Luteibacter rhizovicinus DSM 16549: one gene and its partner. The protein of the gene in region 1 binds, or shares a complex with, the protein of each later gene. Links are inferred from orthologs where the notes say so. Each region holds a gene or a part of one and is shown on either strand. Other genes may lie near its edges. The genes, in order: mnmG and mnmE.

Region 1 (11,217 bases):
GGGAGCCCCCATTCGGTATCGTGGTAAATGCGTTCGGCATCGCTCTGTTCGGCCCAGGCACATCGCATGTCCCGTCTCACACGTCCTGAAGGTGAGACGAGAATAGCCACGCAAAGGTGCCACGGATGTCCGCTTCAGGTGGTGCGCGTCGTGCGAATGCTTACCAGGGAAGGTCGTCCAGATCGACGTTCCCGCCAGTCAACACCGCACCGACACGACGGCCGTTGACCCGCTCCGGATAACGCAGCAGGGCGGCGAGCACCGTCGCACTGGACGGCTCGACCACGATGCGCAATTCGGACCAGAGCAGGCGCATGGCGGAAACGACTTCGACATCGCTGACACGCAACACGGTGACAGCCTGTTCTCGCAGTACATGAAAGTTGGGCTCGCCGATCAGCGTGCGGAGGCCGTCGCAGATCGTGTGGGCGGTGAACGGCCCGACGCGCTCGTCGGCCTCCAACGAACGTGCGGCGTCGTCGGCACCTTCAGGCTCGGCACCGAACAGCACGATCGCGGGGTCGATGCCGTGCGCGGCGATCGAACAACCGGACGCAAGGCCGCCACCACCGACGGGAAAGAGGATCGTGTCGATCCCGGGCGCCTGTCGGAGCAGCTCCGGCACCAGGGTTCCCTGGCCTGCCATCACGCGTGGGTCGGCGTACGGATGGACGAGCGTGGCGCCTGTGCTCGCCATGAGTTCCGCCGCCTTCGCCTCACGAGCAGCGGTGGTCGGCGCACAACGATGCACGGTGGCACCCGCCGCCACGATCGCGTCCACCTTGGTTTTCACGGCGCCCTCGGGAACGACGACATGCGCCGTGATCCCGCGCGTGCGCGCCGCCATCGCCAGGGCGTTCCCGTGATTCCCGGAGGAGTGGGTGACGACGCCACGTGCGGCATCCTCATCGCCCAGCGACCACACGGCGTTGGTCGCACCGCGGAACTTGAACGCGCCACCGCGCTGCAGATTCTCGCACTTGAAGACGACAGCGGCGCCGACCAGCGCATCGATGCGATCGCTGCGCAGGACCGGCGTCACCAGCGCATAGGGCGCGATGCGCGCGGCGGCATCGCGGACATCGGCGAAGGTGGGCAAGGTCACGTATCGAACTCCACACCGCAGACGAAGCGACGCTCCTGCCCGGCAGCCAGCGTGATCAAGGGCGTGCAGTCATCGCGGTTGAAGGCATCCGGCATGCATTCCATCGGCTCCAGCGCTACCGATTTGCGCGCGTCGCGATCGGCCGTATCCGAGGTGAAGACCAGCATCACGCCTCGCTCCTGCCACACGGCGATCCCCGCGCCCGTCTTCGGATCGCGCAGGCGAGTGCGGGCCTTGCCATCCGTATCCAGCTGGAGGTCGGCGTAGGTGTGATTGAGTTCGGTCGCACCGATGGCGCGCGTCTTGCGGAAATCGAGCGCACGATCCGCCTTGTCCATCGCCTGCCAGGCGCTTGTCCCCGGCAAGGGGATGAAGTCCTTGTCCGTGGCGATCACCTTGTCCGCCGGCACGCGCAGTTCCCACGCCTCGATCGGATTTTCCGACAGACGGAAGTACGGGTGCCAGCCGAAGAACGTGGGCGCGGCATGCTCGCCGACGTTGCGCGTCTTCGCTTCCACGGTGAGACCGTGCTCGTCGAGGGTGAAGGTAACGCTGAAATCGAGCGCGAAGGGGTAACCCGGATTCACGCCCGGGCGGATCGCGTCGGTAACGAGCGTGACCGACGCCTTGCTGTCGTCGCCCTGTTCACGCTGCACGTCGAACACGGTGCCGCGAAGAAACCCATGGCGACTGGCACGATCGGCACCGACAGCACCTGGCTGCAAATCGTAAGTCGTTCCTTCAAATGTGTAGCGGGAATCGTTAACACGGTTGGCAAACGGCGTCATGATGGCGAAGCGAGAGCCCTTGTGCCCGACCAGTTCCTTGGCGTCGCGAAAGCCGTCGGTCACGGGACGCGTTTCGTCGCGCCAGCGCGTGGAGATCGACAGCACGGTCGCGCCGCGCCGGGCGATGCGGACCTCGCGGTCGGCGTCGGCGTCGACCAGCACCACCAGCTCGTTGGCGCCCAGGGTGGAGCGCGTCACGGTGAATCGGGACATGGGGAGGCTTCCTTTTGACGAATCCGACCGCATGTTAGCCTGCCTGTCAGACCAGAACATGTGTTGTCTTACCGCCATGAGTGATCGCTCCGACGCCCCCACCTCCGTCATCCGCCTTGCCGACTACCGCCCGCCCGCGTGGGCCGTGGAAGACGTGGTGCTCGAGTTCGATCTCGGCATCGACCATACCGAGGTCACCAGCCGGCTCACCCTGGTGCGGCAGGCCGACGAGCCGATTCGCCTGAACGGCGAAGGCATCGAACTGCTGGAACTGACCCTCGACGGTCGTCCGCTGGGTGACGGCGAGTACATCCTCGCCAACGGTGTGCTGGAAGTCGCCGTGGATGCCGACCGCTGCACGCTGGGCGCCCGCGTGGCGGTTCGGCCGGCGGAGAACACCGCCTTCGAAGGCCTGTACCTTTCCGGCAGCCGCGATCGCGGTTTCCTGCTGACCCAGTGCGAAGCCGAAGGGTTCCGTCACATCACGTATTTTCCGGACCGGCCGGACGTCCTTTCGAAATACACCGTGACCTTGCGCGCCGACCGCCAGCGTTTCCCGGTGCTGCTCGCCGGCGGCAATCCCGACGGCACGGGCGACCTCGCCGATGGCCGGCACTGGGCGCGTTTCGTCGATCCACACCCGAAGCCGAGCTATCTGTTCGCCCTGGTCGCGGGACGCCTGGAGCGGATCAGCCACGACTACACCACGGCCGACGGCCGCGCGGTGGCCCTGCACATCTGGGCCGAGGCCGATGTCATCGACCGTTGCGACTACGCGATGGATTCGCTCATCCGCAGCATGCAGTGGGACGAGCGCACTTACGGGCGCAACTACGACCTCGACGTGTTCCACGTCGTCGCCACCCACGATTTCAACATGGGCGCGATGGAGAACAAGGGTCTCAACATCTTCAACGCGAAGTACCTGCTGGCCGATCCGGATTCGAGCACCGACGACGAGTACCGTCATGTCGAAGCCGTGGTCGCACACGAGTATTTCCACAACTGGAGCGGTAATCGCGTCACCTGCCGCGACTGGTTCCAGCTCAGCCTGAAAGAGGGCCTGACGGTATTCCGCGAACAGAGTTTCTCGGCGGACATGAATTCGGTGTCGCTCAAGCGCATCGAAGACGTGGCGCTGCTGCGGCGCGCCCAGTTTCCCGAAGACGCCGGCCCGTTGTCGCATCCCGTACGGCCGTCGCAGTACAGCGAAATCAACAATTTCTACACCGCCACCGTCTACGAGAAAGGTTCCGAGCTCGTACGCATGCTCGCCGGCCACCTCGGTCGCGACGGCTTCCGCAAGGGCATGGATCTCTACTTCGATCGCCATGACGGCGACGCCGCCACGATCGAGGACTTCCTGAAGTCACTGGGCGACGCCAATGGCACCGATCTCTCCGCCTACCTGGCCTGGTACGGTCAGGCCGGCACGCCGCGGCTGACGGCGGAAGCACGCTACGACGCAACACAGTCACGCTATCGGCTCACCCTGCGCCAGCGCACCCCGGCCAGCGCGGGACAGACGGTCAAGCATGCGCTGCCGATCCCGGTCCGGCTTTCGCTGTTCGATGCCTCGGGCAAGGCCCTGCCGCTGCGACTCGAAGGCGAGGCCACCGCCGGCGCGACCGAGCGCACGATCGTGCTCGACGGCGCCGAGCGCAGCATCGTCTTCGAAGACATCGCCAGCGCACCGGTACCGTCGTTGCTGCGCGGCTTCTCCGCGCCGGTGATCCTCGAGTTCGACTATGCACCGGAGGAGCTGGGCGTCCTGCTGCGCCACGATCCGGACGGCTTCAACCGCTGGGAAGCCGGACAGCAACTCGCCGGCCTGGCCTATGACGACTGCCGCGACGGCAAGGTCGATGGTGCGGCGATCGGCGCCTGGACCAGGGCGCTCGCCCAACTGTTCGGCGATCCCTCCGTCGAAGACGCGCTGCTCGCCGAACTGCTCACGCCGCCCGGCGAGATCGAACTCGTCGAGCGCCAGCCCGAGCGCGATCCGGACCGCATCCGTGCAAGCCGTCAGGCCATGTTGCGGGCGTTGGCCAGCCGGATCGGCGTGCCGGCCCTGCGTGCGCGTTACGAGGCCTTACGCGCAGCGACCAGTGCCGCGCTCGACGCGACGAGCCAGGCCCAGCGGCAGCTGAAGCGCCGCGTCCTCGACCTGCTCTCCCTGGTCGATGAAGCCCATGCCCGTGAGCTGGCTCGCGCGCAATACGACGAAGCGCCCGGCATGACCGATCGGCTGGCCGCGTTGGCCACGCTGGCAACGGTGGATCCCGACGCGGCGACTCCCGCGTTCGCCCACTTCCGCCATCGCTACGAAGGCAATGCCCTGGCGCTGGACAAATGGTTCGCGGTGCAGGCGCAGCTACCGGGCGAGACGGCCCTTGGACGCATCCAGTCGCTGGAGCGCGACGATGCATTCACGCTGAAGAATCCGAATCGCGTGCAGTCGTTGCTTGGTAGCTTCGCGCGGGCCAATCCCAGCGGCTTCCATCGTGCGGACGGTGCGGCCTATCGCTGGCTGGCGGATCGCCTCGTGGCGATCGACGCTCTGAATCCGCAGGTCGCCGCGCGTGTGGCGACGGCCTTCAATGGGTGGAAGCGCCTGGAGCCCGTCCGTCGCGAGTCGGCGCATGCGGTGGTCGCCGAGCTGGCGTCACGCAAGGACCTGTCGCGCGATCTCACCGATATTCTTGCCCGCGTCGCCCTGGGCTGAGCCCAGAGTCAGTCGTCCATGCCGGCCAGTGCTTCGCGAATACGCGCGAGGCGCTGTTCGATACGCGGGCGAAGCCGACCCTGTTCCGCCGCATTGCGGTCGCTCAGCATTTCCATGGCCAATTCCAGGCTGCCCAATTCGATGAGCAGATCGTGGTGACGGATCATGGGTTCGTTAGTGGACATGACAGCGTTCATGGCGTTCGGCCCCTTCCCTCAGTGGTCAGGATGTTGCGATGCATCGCCCGTGCCACACGCTGTGACGCGAGAAAAAATGTGCGCTGGATCACACCCGATCTCGCCCTCGGGGAGAAACTGACGTACCGCGTCACCAATTGCCGAAATCGAGCACCTCGTTGACGAAAAAGTCACACACAGTTCATTCGAACGGTGTAGTGTTCATTTCAACGAAAAAAAGCCGAGGCGTTGGCCTCGGCTCTTCGTGCCAGTCACTCGGTTTCTGGCGCCCGGCAGCACGGTCATCCTGGATTCCCCCTGTTCCTGAGACCGCCGGGCGCCAGATCTCATTCGATAAACCGAATGGGGCATCCTTGCCCACATCCCGCTTCCTTCTCCCGGCACACGACCAAACCCCTGTCGTTCGGTCTCGGCGCGCGTGTGATCGCGCAGCGTCTGCCCGGGTGAAGTGCACGGAATAGGAAGCACGAGCCGTGCCAAGACCCGCCGCGACCGGTCACGCTGCAACGCAGCGTCGATCGTCCGGCAGGCGTAAAATGGCCGCTCCGGCCCCTCGCGCAAATCCAGACGATGCTACATACAGAAACCTACGACGTCATCGTGGTCGGTGGCGGACACGCCGGCACCGAAGCCGCCCTCGCTTCGGCGCGTGCCGGTGCCCGTACCCTGCTGCTCAGCCATAACATCGAAACGATCGGGCAGATGAGCTGCAACCCGGCCATCGGTGGTATCGGCAAGGGACATCTGGTCAAGGAGATCGACGCCCTCGGCGGCGCCATGGGGCGTGCGGCGGATCGCGCCGGCATCCAGTGGCGAACGCTCAACGCCTCGAAGGGCCCCGCGGTACGCGCGACGCGCTGCCAGGCCGACCGTTCGCTGTACAAGGCGGCGATCCGCCTCATGGTGGAAACCCAACCCAACCTTGTGCTGTTCCAGCAAGCCGTCGATGACCTCCTCCTCGTCGATGGGCGCGTCGCCGGCGTGCGTACGCAGATGGGCCTCGACGTCCATGCCCCCGCCGTCGTGCTGACGGCAGGCACCTTTCTTGCCGGCAAGATCCACATCGGTTCGGCGCAATACGCGGGCGGTCGTGCCGGCGATCCACCGGCAACGACGCTGGCGGCGAAGCTGCGTGAACTGCCGGTCGCCGCCGAGCGCCTGAAGACGGGCACGCCGCCACGCATCGACAGTCGCAGCATCGATTTCTCGGTGCTCGAGGAGCAGCCCGGCGACGATCCCGCGCCGCACTTCTCCTACATGGGCTCGGCAGCGGAGCATCCGCGCCAGGTGAGCTGCTGGATCACCCACACGACCGAAGCGACGCACGATCTCATCCGCGGCTCGCTCGACCGGTCACCGCTGTACAGCGGGCAGATTGAAGGTGTCGGCCCACGCTACTGCCCGTCGATCGAAGACAAGGTCGTCCGCTTCGCCGACAAGACCTCGCATCAGATCTTCGTCGAACCGGAAGGGCTCGACACCTTCGAGATCTATCCGAACGGCATTTCGACCTCGCTGCCCTTCGATGTGCAGTACGCCCTGGTGAGGTCGATCCCCGGTTTCGAGCGCGCGCACATCACGCGCCCGGGTTACGCGATCGAATACGACTACTTCGATCCGCGCGGCCTGCACCCGTGGCTGGAAACGAAGAATATTCCGGGCCTGTATTTCGCCGGACAGATCAACGGCACCACCGGCTACGAAGAAGCCGGTGCGCAGGGCCTCATCGCCGGAATGAACGCGGCGCTTGCCGTGCGCGGCGACGCGCCATGGTATCCGCGGCGCGACGAGGCCTATATCGGCGTACTCATCGACGACCTGACGACGAACGGGACGATCGAGCCGTATCGCATGTTCACCTCGCGCGCCGAGTACCGTCTGCACCTGCGCGAGGACAACGCCGACCTCCGCCTGACACCGCACGGCTATGCGCGCGGCATCGTTCCGGAGGATCGTTTCCGTCGCTTCGAGGCCAAGCGTGACGCGGCGGAACGCGAGACCGCACGGTTGCGAGGCATCTGGGCGGCGCCGACCAATGCCCTGGGTGCGGCCATCGAGCGTTCGCTCGGCATCGCGGTGAGTCGCGAAACGCACGCGCTCGACCTGCTCCGTCGTCCGGAACTGAATTACGCCACCCTGACCGCCGTCGCCGAACTGGGGCCGCCGGTGGACGACGCCGAGGTCGCCACGCAGGTGGAAGTGCAGGCGAAGTACTCCGGTTACCTGGAGCGCCAGCGCGATGAGATCGAGCGCCAGCGTCGGCACGAGTCCACGGCGATACCCGAAGGCTTCGACTACGACCGCGTGCGCGGGCTTTCCTCTGAGGTATTGCTCAAGCTGAAGCGGGCACTCCCGGTGACGATCGGCCAGGCCTCTCGCATCAGCGGCGTGACGCCAGCGGCGATCTCGCTCTTGCTGGTTCACCTGAAGCGTCGCGCTGCGTAGGCGCATGTGCCGAACCGCAGTCGGCGGCGCCCCGGTCCATCTGGCATCATCGGCGCCTGTCAGCGCATCAGTGAAAAGGTAGACCATGCAAGTCTGGATCGGACGCAACGGTGAACGCTTCGGCCCCTACACGGATGACGAGATCCGCCAGTGGCTGCGCGACGGCACCTGCCGTCCCGACGAACTGGGCTGGTACGACGGCATGGTCGACTGGCGCCCGCTGGGCGAGCTGTTCCCCGACGAGCGTCCGAACGTCGCCGACGGCGTGCCGCCCATGCCACCTTCCCCGCCGCCGTTCATGGGTGTCACCGACGTGGCCACGCCCGAGTACGCCGGTTTCTGGCTGCGCTTCGGCGCCTGGGTGATCGACTACCTCATCCTCATCGTGCCGTTCACCGCCATCAGCCTGGGCATGGGACTGAGCACCATCGCGACCGCGTTCCTCGAGCAGATGAAGACCGACCAGGTCGCGGCCTTCCAGGCCTATGCCGCGGCGATGCTGCCGATCACCTACGTGCTGATGGTCATCGGTTACGTCTACTACACCGTCTTCGAGGCCTCGAAGTGGCAGGCCACGCCGGGCAAGATGGCGGTCGGCATCCGCGTCACCGACACGGACGGCCAGCGCATCTCGCTCGCCCGCAGCGCCGGCCGCAATGCCGTGCGCCTGACCAATGTGCTGCGCTTTCCGGTACCACTCCCGCTGATCTGCTACGTGGTCGCCGCCTTCACCCAGCGCAAGCAGGGCGTGCATGACCTGCTGGCCCGCACCTACGTGCTGACCGGTCGCGCGAACGAGGCCCCGGCGCCCGTCGCCGCGCCCCGCAACGGCGACAGCGGCCGCTTCGACGCCTGATCGAGTCGCCCCGACCCGGCCGCCGGGTCGGGGTCTTACCTGTGCTTGCTATCATCCACGGCTCGACCCGACGTTTCGGCCGGCCGAGCAACGCACAGGAACCACATGCAGAGCATCGAACAACGAATTGCCCAGGACATCGCCGCGAAGCCCGAACAGGTGCGCGCGGCGGTCGAACTTCTCGACGGCGGCGCCACGGTGCCGTTCATCGCCCGCTACCGCAAGGAAGTGACCGGCGGTCTTGATGACATTCAGCTGCGGCTGCTCGAAGAGCGCCTGCGCTACCTGCGCGAGCTGGAAGACCGCCGCGCCGCCATCCTCGAGAGCATCGTCGAACAGGGCAAGATGACCGACGCCCTCAAGGCGGACCTCCTCAGCGCCGACACCAAGGCACGCCTGGAGGATCTCTACCTCCCGTACAAGCCCAAGCGCCGCACCAAGGCCCAGATCGCCCGCGAAGCCGGCCTCGAGCCGCTGGCGCTCGGCCTGCGCGACGACCCCACCCAGGATCCGGAAACCGTCGCCGCAGGCTTCGTCGACGCCGAGAAGGGCATCGCCGATACCAAGGCGGCGCTGGACGGCGCGCGCGCCATCCTCATGGAGTCGATCGCGGAAGACGCCGCCCTCGTTGGCGAGCTTCGCGACTGGCTGTGGGACAAGGGTCAGATCCGTGCCGTCGTCGTCGCCGGCAAGGAAAACGAAGGCGCCAAGTTCCGTGACTATTTCGACCACAGCGAAGCCGTGTCGAAGATTCCGTCGCACCGCCTGCTCGCCCTCATGCGCGCGCGCAATGAAGGCGTGCTGGAGATCGACCTCAATCCCGGCGTGGACGCCGACCAGGGCCACGCCGAAGGCGAAGGCCGCGTCGCCGCGCGCGCCGGCATCGTCAACCGCAACCGTGCCGCCGATGCCTGGCTGCGCGAGACCGTGCGCCTGACCTGGCGCGTGAAGCTGCATCTGCACCTCACGCTGGACCTGTTCGGCCGCGTGCGCGAAGGTGCCGAGGACGAAGCCATCCGCGTCTTCGGCGACAACCTGAAAGATCTCCTGCTTGCCGCGCCCGCCGGCGCGAAAACCGTCATGGGCCTGGATCCGGGCATCCGCACCGGCTGCAAGCTCGCGATCGTCGATGCGACGGGCAAGCTGCTCGCCTTCGATACGATCTATCCGCACGAGCCGCGCAACCAGTGGGATCAGTCCGTGGCGCGCATCGCGCAGCTGAGCAAGCAACACGGCGTGAACCTCATCGCGATCGGCAACGGCACGGCCTCGCGCGAGACCGACAAGCTGGCGGCAGAAGTGATCAAGAAGCACGCCGACCTCAACCTGTCCAAGGTCGTCGTCAGCGAAGCCGGCGCGTCGGTGTACTCCGCGTCCGAGCTTGCCTCGAAGGAATTCCCTGAACTCGACGTGTCGATCCGCGGTGCCGTGTCCATTGCGCGCCGCCTGCAGGATCCGCTTGCCGAGCTGGTGAAGATCGAGCCGAAGGCCATCGGCGTCGGCCAGTACCAGCACGACGTGAACCAGGTGAAGCTCGCACGCGCCCTGGATGCCCGCGTCGAGGATTGCGTCAACGCCGTCGGTGTCGACGTCAACACGGCATCGGCACCGCTGCTCGCGCGCGTCGCCGGCCTGTCTTCCAGCGTCGCCGAGAACGTCGTGAAGCATCGCGATGCCAACGGTCCGTTCCCCAGCCGCAAGGACCTGCTCAAGGTGCCTCGCCTCGGCGACAAGGCCTTCGAGCAGTGCGCCGGCTTCCTGCGCATTTCCGCCGGTAGCAACCCACTCGATGCGAGCTCGGTGCATCCCGAGGCCTACCCGGTCGTCGAACGCATCCTCAAGCAGTGCGGCCGTGAAGTGAAGCAGGTGATCGGTGATACCTCGTTCCTGCGTGGCCTCAAGCCGGAAGATTTCACCGACGCGACGTTCGGTGTGCCGACCGTGCGCGACATCCTCAAGGAGCTCGAGAAGCCCGGCCGCGATCCGCGCCCGGAGTTTGTCGCGCCCAGCTTCGCCGAAGGTGTCGAGGACCTGAAGGACCTCGCCGTCGGCATGGTGCTCGAGGGCCGGGTGACCAATGTTGCCGCCTTTGGGGCCTTCGTCGACATCGGCGTCCATCAAGACGGCCTGGTTCACGTGTCCGCGCTGTCGCACACCTTCGTCAAGGATCCGCGCGATGCGGTGAAGGCTGGCGACGTGGTCAAGGTCAAGGTCATGGAAGTGGATCTGCCGCGCAAGCGCATCGCCCTCAGCATGCGTCTCGACGACGTGCCGGGTGAGGCCCGCAGTGGTCGTCCGGCGCAGGGTGGCGATGCCGCGACCGGCGGTGGTGCTAACCGCCGCGGTGGCCAGGGTGGCGGTGGTGGCAATCGTTCGCCGCAGCCGCCCAAGCCGGTCGCCGCACCGGCGAACAGCGCCTTCGCCGACGCCTTCAACCGCGCGCAGAAGAAGTAAGGCTCAGCATCCATCCGGCCGCTTCGAGGCCGGATGGATGGGCTCCGATTCGGCAAGATCCGAGATTTTCCTCAACGCTTTCGCTCGTTGTGGGAGCCGGCTGCGCCGGCGATGGGGCTGCGGCTACACCGCTTTGTTGGCTTTTCGCCGCTGAAGCGGCTCCCCCATTTCATGTTCGCCGCGAAGCGGCTCGGCCAGTGCGGCGGCGCAGCATGCGCCGGCGTATGGCTTCTATTACCGTAACGTTTCTCTAACGCCCCACACACGGAGTGAACCACATGCGTATTCGCCATCTTGCCGGTGCCATCGGTGCCGCCCTTCTGTTCAGTGCCGGGGCGCACGCCGACGGATTCCAGCAGGTCGTCTCGTTCGGCGACAGCCTGAGCGACAGCGGCAACGTCTCGATCCTGTCCGGCTCGCCGGTGATCGCCCGC
Region 2 (11,299 bases), 320 kb from region 1 along the record:
CAGCGGGGATTCCGGGATGAACCGTTGAGTTATCCTGCACAATCATGCGCCCAGACAATCTTTCCCACCTCGCCGCCTTCGCCTCCGTCGCCCGCCACGCCAGCTTCCGCAAGGCGGGGGCCGAGCTGACGCTGTCCACCTCGGCTATCAGCTATGCCATCCGAGGACTGGAGGAACGGCTCGGCGTGATGCTGTTTCACCGGACCACGCGAAGCGTCTCGCTCACCGAGGCCGGGCAGCGGCTGCTGGAACGGCTGGAGCCGGCCCTGCGCGATGTCGGCGATGCGCTGGAGGAGATGAACGACTTTCGCGCGGCGCCCTCGGGCACGCTCCGGATCAACATGCCGCGCATCACCGCCCAGCTGATCCTGCCGCCGCTGCTGCCCCGGTTCCTGGCCGCGTATCCCGACGTCCGCTTCGAAGCCGTGGATAACGACGGCCTGATCGACATCGTCGCCTCAGGCTTCGACGCGGGCATCCGCTTCCTCGAGCAGGTCCCCGAGGACATGATCGCCGTGCCGATCGGCGGAGCCCATCGAAGTGTCTGTGTCGCCACGCCAGGGTATCTGGCCGCCCACGGCACACCCTTGCACCCCAACGAGTTGATGCGCCACGAGTGCATCCGGTTCCGCTTTCCCAGCGGGCGCATCTATAAGTGGGAATTCGAGCAGGGCGGACGCAAGCTCGACGTGGATGTGCCGGGACGGCTCACCTTCGCGGACTTCCGGCTCTCCCTGGATATGGCGCTGACCGGCGTCGGCCTGACCTTCGTCCTCGAGGACCAGGTGACCGATCTGATCCGCGAAGGCCGGCTGGTCCGGGTGCTCGAGGACTGGTGTCCGTCGTACCCGGGTTTCATGCTCTATTACCCGCGGCAGCGCCGGGTGACCTCGGCCCTACGGGCCTTCATCGACCTGGTCCGGGATGATCGCGGTGATTGAGACTCACCCCGTCAGCGCTTGGTGCAAGCGCGTGCAAGGCGTATCCTAGGGCCATGTTGCGGTGCACCACGCACCCGACCCCCAACGTCCCGAGTCCCCCATGTCCGCTTCCGCACCCGCTCTTGATCCGGGTACCCCGCCCGTCCGCGCGCCGCACGTCGGTCTGGTGATCCTTGCGCTTGCCGTTGGCGGCTTCGCCATCGGAACGACCGAGTTCGCCTCGATGAGCATGCTGCCCCTGTTCGCCGAGGGCCTCGGTATCGACGCGCCGACCGCCGGCCACACGATCAGCGCCTATGCGCTTGGTGTCGTGGTCGGCGCGCCCGTGATGACGGTGCTGGGCGCACGCGTGCCGCGTCGCCGGCTGCTGCTCATCCTCATGACGATGTTCACCGTGTTCAACGGCCTGACCGGTCTTTCGCCGAACTACCACTGGATGCTGGTGTTCCGCTTCCTCGCCGGCCTGCCTCATGGCGCCTACTTCGGCGTGGCCGCGCTGGTCGCCTCGTCACTGGTACCGGCGAACCGGCGTACACGCGCGGTCGGCCAGATGTTCCTCGGTCTCACCGTCGCGACGATCGTCGGTGTACCGCTGGCCAGCTGGCTGGGCCAGGCCGTAGGTTGGCGCTGGGCGTTCGCCCTGGTCGCCGTGCTCGGCGTGCTGACGATGACGGCGGTTGCCGTCTTCGCGCCGAACACGCCTTCGGATGCCAAAGCCAGTCCACTGCGCGAACTCAGTGCGCTGAAGCGATCGCAGGTCTGGTACACGCTCGCCATCGGCGCGATCGGCTTCGGCGGCATGTTCGCGGTCTATACCTATCTCGCCGACATCCTGATCAATGTCACGAAGATGCCGCTGTCCTCGGTGCCTTGGGTGATGGGCGTGTTCGGCGTCGGCATGACGATCGGCAACATGGTGGTGCCGGTGTTCGCCGATCGCGCGCTCATGCGCACCGCCGGCGTACTGCTGGTGTGGAGCATGGTGATCCTCGCGGTTTTCCCGTTCACCGCCGGCAACATCTGGCTGCTCAGCCTGGATGTGTTCTGCATCGGCATTGGCGGCGCCCTGGGTACCGTGCTGCAGACGCGTCTGATGGATGTGGCAGGCGATGCACAGGGTCTCGCCGCATCGCTCAACCATTCGGCATTCAATACAGCGAATGCACTGGGCCCCTTCCTTGGTGGCCTGGCTATCGCGGGTGGTTACGGCTGGACCTCACCTGGTTGGGTCGGCAGTCTGCTCGCCGTTGCGGGACTCGGTATCTGGGCGGCATCCGTGGCCGCCGAGAAGCGGACGATCTCTGGCGTGGCCGCCGAACCCTGCTGACTGCCGCCGTGCGCCGTTGTAGATTCATTGAATGATGATCCACCCTACCGAACCGACCTCGTTCGACCTTCGCGTCGCAACCATCGCGCAGGCAGCCGCGCTCGCCGACGTGATGGAACGCACCTTCCGCGCCACGTTCGGGGACTCCACCACCGACGGTCACATGGCGGAGCATTGCCGAAGCAGCTACGGCGAGGCGCTCCAGCGCGCCGAGATCGGTGATCCGGATACGACGACCTTGCTCGTCAAGGACGGCGATGTCATCGCGGGCTTCGCGCAGGTGCGCCCTGGAAATCGCCCGAACGGCGTGACCGCCTCCCAACCTGTCGAGATCCATCGCATCTACGTCGATGTGCCCTGGCATGGCAAGGGCGTGGCAGCCATGCTCATGGAGGCTGCACTACGCGACGCCGTCAAGCGTGGTGCAGATGGCGTATGGCTAGGTGTCTGGGAAGATAACGCAAGAGCCATCCGCTTCTACGCCAAATGGGGGTTTGTCGCCGTGGGTGAGCACATCTTCCATGTCGGCGGTGATGCCCAGCGCGACGTCCTCATGAGCCGGGCGCTGTAACGGACTGGCCGAACAGAATTCCGCTATCGTCGATGCGGGCAATCACTCCATCCGCGGGTTCGGGATTCCGGCATGAAAGACATCTTCGCGCTCAAGCTCTACACGCGCGTCGCGCGCCTCGGCAGCTTCTCCGCCGCCGCGCGCGAGTGCGGACTGTCGCAATCGCAGGCGTCGCGGATCATCGCCGATCTCGAATCGGATCTTGGCGTGCGTCTGCTCTCGCGAACAACGCGCGCGGTAGTACCGACCGAGACCGGTTCGGAATTCCTCGCGCGCATGGAACCGATCCTTCTCGCGCTCGACGATGCGGAACACAGCGTGCGAGACGCCGGCGAGCTGCGCGGCTTGTTGCGCATGAGCATGCCGACGAGCTTCGCCATGCGGGAAATCATTCCACGCCTCGCGTCGTTCGCAGCCAGACATCCCAAGGTGGAACTGCAGCTGTTGCTGGAGGACCGTCGCCAGGATCTGGTCCGCGATGCCGTGGATGTCGCCATACGTGCCGGCTCGCAGCCTGACCCGAGTGGAACGGCGAAGACGCTGGTGGTGATCGACCGCATGGTCGTCGCCTCACCCGCCTATCTGGCAGAAGCGGGCACGCCGACATCGCCCGACGAGCTGGTCGGTCATCGTATCGTCTCCGGACCCGCATCGGTCGTGCCGAGCGGCTGGCAGTTCGAGCGCGACGGCACATGGACGACGATCGAGCTCGAATCACACTTCAGCACGAATGAAAACGAGGGTGCCGTGGCTGCCGCTGTCGCCGGGATGGGCATCACGTCGACCACGAGCTGGGCCTGCCGCCAGGAGCTGGCCGACGGCTCACTGGTACGTCTGCTGGCCGACTGGAAGACGGTGGATATCCCCGTATACGCCTATTTCCCGCTGGGACGCGCGACACGCGCCGCAGCGCGTGCCGTCGTCGAGCATCTCGTGGCCGAGTTGGCCATCGATGCCGGTCTGGGCGGTCGCCTGCCTTCCTGACGGGCGACCGCGTCGCGATCAGCCGCCGCCGAAGATGGCGGAGACCTGGGTGTTGAAGCCGTTGACGAAGGCGTGTTCCGCCGGACCCGCGTTGTCGCGCATCGGGCGGGCTGCATCGACCAGGATCTCGTCGGCATCCGTTTCCAGCACAGCCATCGTCTCGGCGATGAACTGGTCGAGCGGCATGGCGAGTTCGGCTTCCTGGCTGTTCATCAGTTCGGTACGGACCCACGGCGGGGCGATCTCGAGCACCTTGACGCCGTCTTCCTTCAGAAGAAAGCGCTGCGACAGCACATACGAGTGCAGGGCTGCCTTGGTTGCGGAGTACACGGCCGTGAACGCGAGCGGGACGAAAGCCAGCACCGAGCTGTTGTAGACCACAGTCGGGTTGGGCTGGGTCTTGATGTGATCGATGAGTGCCGAGGTGAGACGCAGCGGGCCGACCAGGTTGGTCGTGATCGTCGAGACCAGCTGCTTGTCGTCGAGGCGACCCACCGCGTGATCGAGCTCCATGATCCCGGCGTTGTTGATCAGGACGTTGAGACTGGGGAATTCCGTGATGAGTTGCTTAGCGACTCGCTCGATGTCCGCGGCATCCGAGACGTCGAGCTGCACGGCACTCATACCCGGATTCGCAGCAACAACGGTGTCGAGATGACCGCGGCGACGACCGCCGATAATGACCTTGTTGCCCTTGGCGTGAAGCGCTTCAGCCAGACCGCGACCGATGCCCGAACCGCCGCCCGTGATGAAGATGGTATTGCCGCTGATTTTCATGGTGTGTCCTCGGTGAGTTGGCCGCCGCCTCGGGGTCGAGGTCGGCGACGCGTTTCGTTGAGGACAAGTTACCGACGAACCAGGAAGGGCAGTAGCCATTCATTTCCGCTTTGACTTATGTGGGTCCCACATCAATCGGTATGAAGCGGCATCCTGTGGGGCCCGCTTCATGTGGAAGCCGCCTCATGTGGGAGCCGCTTCAGCGGCGATGCTCCTCAGGCGGCAGCACTACTCCGGCCACTGACACGCGCATACCAGCGTTGGGTCGCAACGTTCGCTGCCGGTACCGGCATATCGATAGCCTTCGTCGCGAAGTCGACGGTCACCAGCGCCGTAATATCAGCCACGGTATATCGCTCACCGGCAACGAAGGGCACTTCCGCCAGCCGCGCCTCGAGGTCTCCATAGAAATTCGTGACGCGCTGCTTGCTTCGCTCCACGAGCGCCGGAATCTGCTCGTAATCGTGCGGTCCCGCGATAGCGCGACCTTGCAGGCCGGGAAGCACGTTCCGAATCGCTTCCATCACCGACGCGAAGCCTTCGAGTTCGAAGCGGCGCTCCCACATCGTGATGAGCGCGTTCTCCGCAGCCGTCGTACCGAAGAGCGGATGATCGGGATAGGCGTCTTCCAGATAACGCTGGATAGCCGGTACTTCACCAATGGACGTACCGTCTTCCAGGACGAGCGTTGGCACGACGCGACGCGGATTGATCGCGCGGTAGGCGTCACCGTGCTGTTCGCCCTTGCCCAGATCGATGGCGACCGTCGGGATCGTCAATCCTTTCTCAGCGATGAAGATGCGAACACGACGCGAGTTCGGTGAGCTATTGGACTGGTAGAGCGTGGGAGTTTTGCTGTTCATGAGATGTCTTCGAATAGATGTGGGGAGTGAATCAGAGCTTTGATCCGCCATCGACGTGCAGCGTGTCACCGGTCACCCAGCGCGATGCATCGGAAGCGAGGAAGGTGATGACGTCGGCGATATCGTCGGCGGTCGCGATTCGCTTCAAGGCCTGGATGCTGAGCGTGAAGTCGCGGCCTTCGTCGCTCTTCGCGAAGCTCGACATGTCGGTCGGCACGACGCCGGGTGCGACGGCGTTGACGCGGATACCACGCTCGCCGAGTGCCGCTGCGAAATGCTTCACCAGCGTGTCGATCGCGCCCTTCGTTGCCGAGTAGGCCGACAAGGTACCGACGGCGGCATCGGCGGCGAGAGACGAGAGAAGGACGACAGTGCTGTCCTTGCACATCACCGGAAGCAACTGCTGCACGAGGAAGTAAGGGGCGCGCACGTTCACAGCAAAGAGGTCGTCGAAGTTCTCGACCGTGGTGTCCTCGATCGTGGCCGACACGGCGATACCTGCGTTGGCGACGAGCACGTCGAGGCGACCGCCGATGATCTCGCGCACCTTGGCGGCGAGCTGGTGAGGGCCTTGCGCAGCGCGAAGATCCGCACCGACCTTCTCGGCCTTACCACCTGCCTGCCGGATTTCCTCGACCACGGCCTGGGCTTCCTGCTCGCCACGGCTGTAATGGACGAGGACCTGGGCGCCGGCCTTGGCGAGGGCCAACGCGCTGGCCTTGCCGATACCACGCGAAGCACCGGTCACCAGGGCGGTCTTGCCGGTCAAATCAAAAAGTTGGTTGCTCATGACGTATTCCTCAGAGATATGGCTTTTGAAGGGATCGAATGCGCCGGAGAGTAAGCGAATGGTGTTGATCGGCGGCTTGGTGGGCAATTTATGCCTCTATGGCGCGCCTGAAAAAGACTTTGTAAGCTTGTGGACATACTTCTTAGGCATGGCCCATGGAACTTCGGCACCTTCGCTACCTGATCGCCGTCGCCGAAACGGGCAGTCTTACCGAGGCGGCCGAGAAGCGGCTGCATACCTCACAGCCCTCACTTAGTCGGCAGATACGCGACCTCGAAGATCAGGTCGGCGTTGCGTTGCTCACGCGTAGCGCGCGAGGCGTCGTCCTTACCGAAGCAGGCAAGGCATTCATCGATCACGCGCGCCTGGCGTTATTGCAAGTGGACGCGGCCGTCGAGGCGGCACGTCGCGCCGCGCAACCGACCAAACGTCGCTTCGCGCTCGGTTTCCTCACCGGCCTGGAAATGAAGTGGTTACCGCGGGCGATGCAGTTGCTACACCAGGACCTCGCGACCATCGACGTCACGGTGTCGAGTGACTACTCGCCCGACCTTGCCGACGCCGTCGCACGCGGCAGGCTGGACGTGGCCTTCATGCGCGCAGAGCCCGGTCACGATCTCGAATACCGGGTGATTGGCCAGGAAGCGTTGGTGATGCTCATGCCGAGCGATCACAGACTGACGAAGCGCAAGGTCGTCGAGCCAAAGGACATGGTCGGCGAGCCGTATGTCGCCATGGGCAACAAGGCGAGAGTATTGCGCGCGGTGATCGACGATTACCTCGCACGATCAGGCGTCGATATCGAACCCGCGCAGGACGTCGACAATCCCGCGATGGTGATGTCCCTCGTCGCTTCGACGCGCGGACTCGCATTGATTCCGGCGTACATCCAGGACTTGATGCCGTGGTCGGTTACCAGCCGACCGCTGAAGAATCCGCCGATGCTTGATCTTGTCGTGGGGTACAGCAGAAGCAACACATCGCCGATTCTTGAGGAATTTCTCTCTCGCTTGAATAGCGCCACGTCCTAAGCATAGGTTGATGCGGCTTCACTCACTTGCCGATACAGAACGAACTGAAAATCGCCCCGAGCAGGTCGTCCGACGAATACGCGCCCGTGATCTCGCCCAAGGCCTGCTGCGCGTGACGCAACTCTTCCGCAGCGAGTTCCCCGGCGTGCGAACCGTGCAACGCGTCCGCCGTTCGTGAAAGGTGTTCATCAACCGACTCGAGCGCGACGACATGGCGGCGCCGTGCACTGAATGCACCATCGCTGGCACCCGCGGTCGCGAGATCCTTCAACATCGCGCGAAGTGCGTCCAGGCCGTCGCCTGTCAGCGCCGATAGCCAGAGTGTGTCGTGACCCTCGTGCGCGTCGCGATGCGCCGGCACATGCGCGATATCGATCTTGTTGATGACGACAATGCGAGCGGATTGTGCCGGTGTCCCTTTGAAGAAGGCGAGATCCGCTGACGCATGTTCCGCTTCGGTGACAAGGATGGCGACATCGCAACGTTCGAGCTGCGCACGCGCGCGTCGGATACCTTCGCGTTCGACCACGTCGACCGAATCGCGAAGCCCCGCCGTATCCGCCAACTCGAGCGTCACGCCATCGATGCTGATCGACTCGCGCAGCACATCGCGCGTCGTACCCGCGATGTTCGTCACGATGGCGCGCTCCTGCCCCGCAAGCGCGTTCATCAAGCTGGACTTGCCGGCATTCGGCCGACCGACGATCGCCACCGTGATGCCGTCGTTGAGGCGAACGCCACGACGCGTTTCCACGAGTAATGCATTCAGGTTCGTGCGCAAAGATGCGAGTTGCTCACCAATCACCGGATCGGCGAGGAAGTCGATCTCCTCTTCCGGGAAATCAATCGCTGCTTCAATGTGGACGCGTAGTGCAATCATCTCCGCAAGCAAGTCATCGACACGCGCGGAGAACACACCTTCCATCGATCGAAGTGCGGCACGTGCGCTCGCTTCCGACGTGGCGGCGACAACGTCGGCCACTGCCTCAGCCTGTGCCAGATCGAGCTTCCCATTGAGGAACGCACGTTCGGTGAATTCGCCGGGGCGCGCGAGCCGCGCACCGAGCTGAATGCAACGGCGAAGCAGCGCATCGAGAAGCACGGCGCTGCCATGCCCCTGCAACTCGAGCACATGCTCGCCTGTGTAGGAGGCGGGGCCGGGGAAGTGAATCAGGATCCCGCGATCGATGAGCTCACGGTCGCCGTCGCGAAACGCAGCGAAGTGGGCATGACGTGGCGACGGTTCGCGACCGAGGAAGGCTTTCGCAATCTCGGGAACCAGACGCCCCGAAACGCGAACGGCGCCGACCCCGGCCGCGCCGGCGCCGGTAGCGATGGCCGCGATGGTGTCGTCGCCGTGATTCATGGCCTGCCTTCGATAGCCAAGCGGCGCGTCTTTCGACGCGCCGCCCGGGGGTTATGCGGTCTTGGCCTTGATGTCGGCCCTGTCGACGCTGCGGTTGATGTACCACTGCTGGAGCAAGCTGGTCGCACCGTTGATCGTCCAGTAGAGCACGAGGCCCGAGGGGAAGAAGGCGAAGAAGACGCCGAAGATCAACGGCATCACCTTCATCATCTTGGCCTGGGTCGGGTCCATACCCGCCGTCGGCATCATGCGCTGGGTGAGCAGGGTGACGATGAAGTACAGCACCGGCAGCACATAGAAGGGATCCGGCGCGGACAGATCGTGGATCCAGCCGAAGAACGGCGCGTGGCGCAGCTCGATGGATTCCGACAGCACGCGGAGCAGGCCGATGAAGATCGGGAAGGTGATCAGGATGGGCAGGCAGCCCGCCATCGGATTCACCTTCTCCTTCTTGTACAGCTCCATCATCGCCTGCTGCATCTTCACGCGATCGTCGCCGTAACGCTCCTTGAGCGCGGCGACGCGCGGCTGCAGCTTGCGCATGCGCGCACCCGAGCGGAACTGCGCATCGGTGAGCTTGTACAGCGCGGCCTTGATCAGCAACACGAGCAGGATGATCGCGACGCCCCAGTTACCGCTGATCGCATGCAGCTGCGACAGCAACCAGTGCAGGGGCTGGGCGATGATGGTGAACCAGCCGTAGTTGCTGGTCAGCTCGAGGCCTGGGGCGATGACGTCGAGGGTGCCCTGCAGCTTCGGACCGATATACAGGCGAGCAATGCTGTCGGCGGCCTGACCCGGGGCAACCTGGATCGCCGGACCGAAGGCACGCACGAGGTAACGCGGCGTCGCCGAGTTCGGATCGACGATGTTGCTGCTGTACGTCACAGCCTCGTTTGCCGGCGGAATCCAGGCGACGAAGAAGTAATGCTGCAGCATGCTTACCCAGCCGCCAGTGATCTGGCGGTTGAGCGGCTTCTTGGTGAAGTCGACGAAGGGAAGCGACTCGAACTTGCTCTCCGGGCTATACCAGGCGGCGCCGAAGAAGCTGTGCTGCGCCGGATCGGTATAGGCCTTGAACCAGTTGACCTTCTCGGCGGGTACGCGCTGCAGCTGGTGGTAGGCGTTACCGTTCCAGACGGCCGTCGAGCCGTTCTCGATACGCTGGTCGAGGTCGACCACGTAATCGGTGCGCTTCAAGGTGTAGCGCTTCGTCACCTTCACGCCGGACGGATCCGTCCAGGTCAGATCGACGCTGACCGACTTCTGGCCGTCGGCGAGGACGTTCTCGGTCTTCTCGGCGTGGAAGAGCGCGCGGTGATCCGGGGCCGCGCCGGTGCTGCTGACCAGCCCGTCCTGGGCGGCGAAGAAGTGCGCGCCTTCGTCGTCGAGGAGGCGAACTGGCGGCGACGTCGGGTTCTTCTTGGTTTCCGGCTCGGTCGGATAAGCCAGCAGTTCCGAACGGACGATGCTGCCACCGCGGGTATCGATGGTCAGGCGAAGCAGGTCATTAGACAGCGTGACCAGTTCAGCCTTGCCGTCTGCCGGGGCACCGGAGTCGTTCGGGACACCGGCCGGGCTCGTCGCGCCAGGCACGGCAGCGTCCGCGCCGGTCTGTCCAGCCGTGGTCTGGCCCGTGGGCGCAGGGGGAGCCGGAGGATGGACGTAGTCCTTCTCCCATTCCGTCCACAAGAGATACGCCACGAACATGAGCGCGAAGAAGAGGAGCGTGCGCGTTTGATTCATTGCAGGGCCAGATCCGGATGACGCCTTGGACCCTTAACGGGGAAAGGCGGGGACGACGGTGAGAAGAAGGTCAACGCGCGATTGTGCCGTCGGCGCCTTCGCGCTTCAACGGCCGGACCTTGCGCAGGAGCATGTCGAGCTCGGCCAGCAAGGCTTCGCCGGTCTCTTTGACCGCGCTGTCGCGCGCCATGACCAGGATGTCGACGTGGGGTAGGGCAATGCGCGCGCGGCGAAACGCCTCACGTGCCAGGCGCTTGATCCGGTTACGGTCGACCGCGCGCTTGGAACAGCGCTTGGAGATGGCCAGGCCAAGCCTTGCCGTGTCGACGTCGTTATTTCCGAAGCGCAAAAGAAAACAGCGGCCGCCGAGGCGACCGCTGACAGTTCGCAATGCTGCGAAGTCGGCGGCGCGGCGGAGCCGCGCATCACGCGGCAGGGCTGCGGCTCGCACGACAGGCGAACCTATTACGGGATCAGGCGCTTACGACCCTTCGCGCGGCGCGCGTTCAGGATCTTGCGACCATCGGCCGTCGCCATGCGGGCGCGGAAACCGTGGGTGCGGGCGCGCTTGAGCTTGCTGGGCTGGAAAGTCCGCTTCATGACTCTTAATCCGGGTGAAGAATGAATATGGCCGGAAAGTATGGCCGACATTCCGCTGAGGTGTCAACCGCTTGGCCGCGGGACAGCGGCGGGGGCGCGGCAAGGCGAACCCCGAGGGAGGGGCGGATCGCTGGTAGACTTCGCCGTCCACCCCGCGCGCAAGCGCCCTTTCTGTGGCAAGAATACCCGATGAGTGATCTTTGGAGGCGCTGTCTCGAGCGTCTTGAAGGCGAATTGAGCGCCGAGGACGTCCAGACCTGGTTGATGCCTTTGCAGGCCAGGGAAGACGCCAGCGGGCTGCAT

What was found.
Region 2: the proteins of mnmG (region 1) and mnmE are in contact, whole or in part, in a solved structure (PDB 9HIP), measured with the Escherichia coli proteins. The link is inferred for Luteibacter rhizovicinus DSM 16549 from one-to-one orthologs.

Annotation. Positions count from the first base shown.
Region 1 is NZ_CP017480.1:1,919,863-1,931,079, reverse strand. Bases 5,134-8,035 are described here. They hold mnmG (tRNA uridine-5-carboxymethylaminomethyl(34) synthesis enzyme MnmG), read left to right. Parts: upstream 5,134-5,598; coding sequence 5,599-7,473; downstream 7,474-8,035. Other genes in these bases: BJI69_RS08680 (RDD family protein), read left to right, coding at 7,559-8,035. In the rest of the region: BJI69_RS08710 (DNA-3-methyladenine glycosylase I), read right to left, coding at 1-68; BJI69_RS08705 (threonine ammonia-lyase), read right to left, coding at 161-1,105; BJI69_RS08700 (aldose 1-epimerase), read right to left, coding at 1,102-2,106; pepN (aminopeptidase N), read left to right, coding at 2,183-4,831; BJI69_RS22505 (hypothetical protein), read right to left, coding at 4,840-5,016; more of BJI69_RS08680, read left to right, coding at 8,036-8,329; BJI69_RS08675 (Tex family protein), read left to right, coding at 8,435-10,783; BJI69_RS08670 (autotransporter outer membrane beta-barrel domain-containing protein), read left to right, coding at 11,062-11,217. UniProt on the Escherichia coli protein: NAD-binding protein involved in the addition of a carboxymethylaminomethyl (cmnm) group at the wobble position (U34) of certain tRNAs, forming tRNA-cmnm(5)s(2)U34.
Region 2 is NZ_CP017480.1:1,603,282-1,614,580, reverse strand. Bases 6,479-9,462 are described here. They hold mnmE (tRNA uridine-5-carboxymethylaminomethyl(34) synthesis GTPase MnmE), read right to left. Parts: upstream 8,651-9,462; coding sequence 7,307-8,650; downstream 6,479-7,306. Other genes in these bases: yidC (membrane protein insertase YidC), read right to left, coding at 8,702-9,462; BJI69_RS07300 (LysR family transcriptional regulator), read left to right, coding at 6,479-7,284. In the rest of the region: BJI69_RS07335 (LysR family transcriptional regulator), read left to right, coding at 45-941; BJI69_RS07330 (MFS transporter), read left to right, coding at 1,042-2,268; BJI69_RS07325 (GNAT family N-acetyltransferase), read left to right, coding at 2,300-2,839; BJI69_RS07320 (LysR family transcriptional regulator), read left to right, coding at 2,912-3,823; BJI69_RS07315 (SDR family oxidoreductase), read right to left, coding at 3,842-4,600; BJI69_RS07310 (glutathione S-transferase family protein), read right to left, coding at 4,816-5,463; BJI69_RS07305 (SDR family NAD(P)-dependent oxidoreductase), read right to left, coding at 5,495-6,253; more of BJI69_RS07300, read left to right, coding at 6,409-6,478; more of yidC, read right to left, coding at 9,463-10,396; rnpA (ribonuclease P protein component), read right to left, coding at 10,467-10,847; rpmH (50S ribosomal protein L34), read right to left, coding at 10,862-10,996; chromosomal replication initiator protein DnaA, read left to right, coding at 11,186-11,299. UniProt on the Escherichia coli protein: Exhibits a very high intrinsic GTPase hydrolysis rate. Involved in the addition of a carboxymethylaminomethyl (cmnm) group at the wobble position (U34) of certain tRNAs, forming tRNA-cmnm(5)s(2)U34.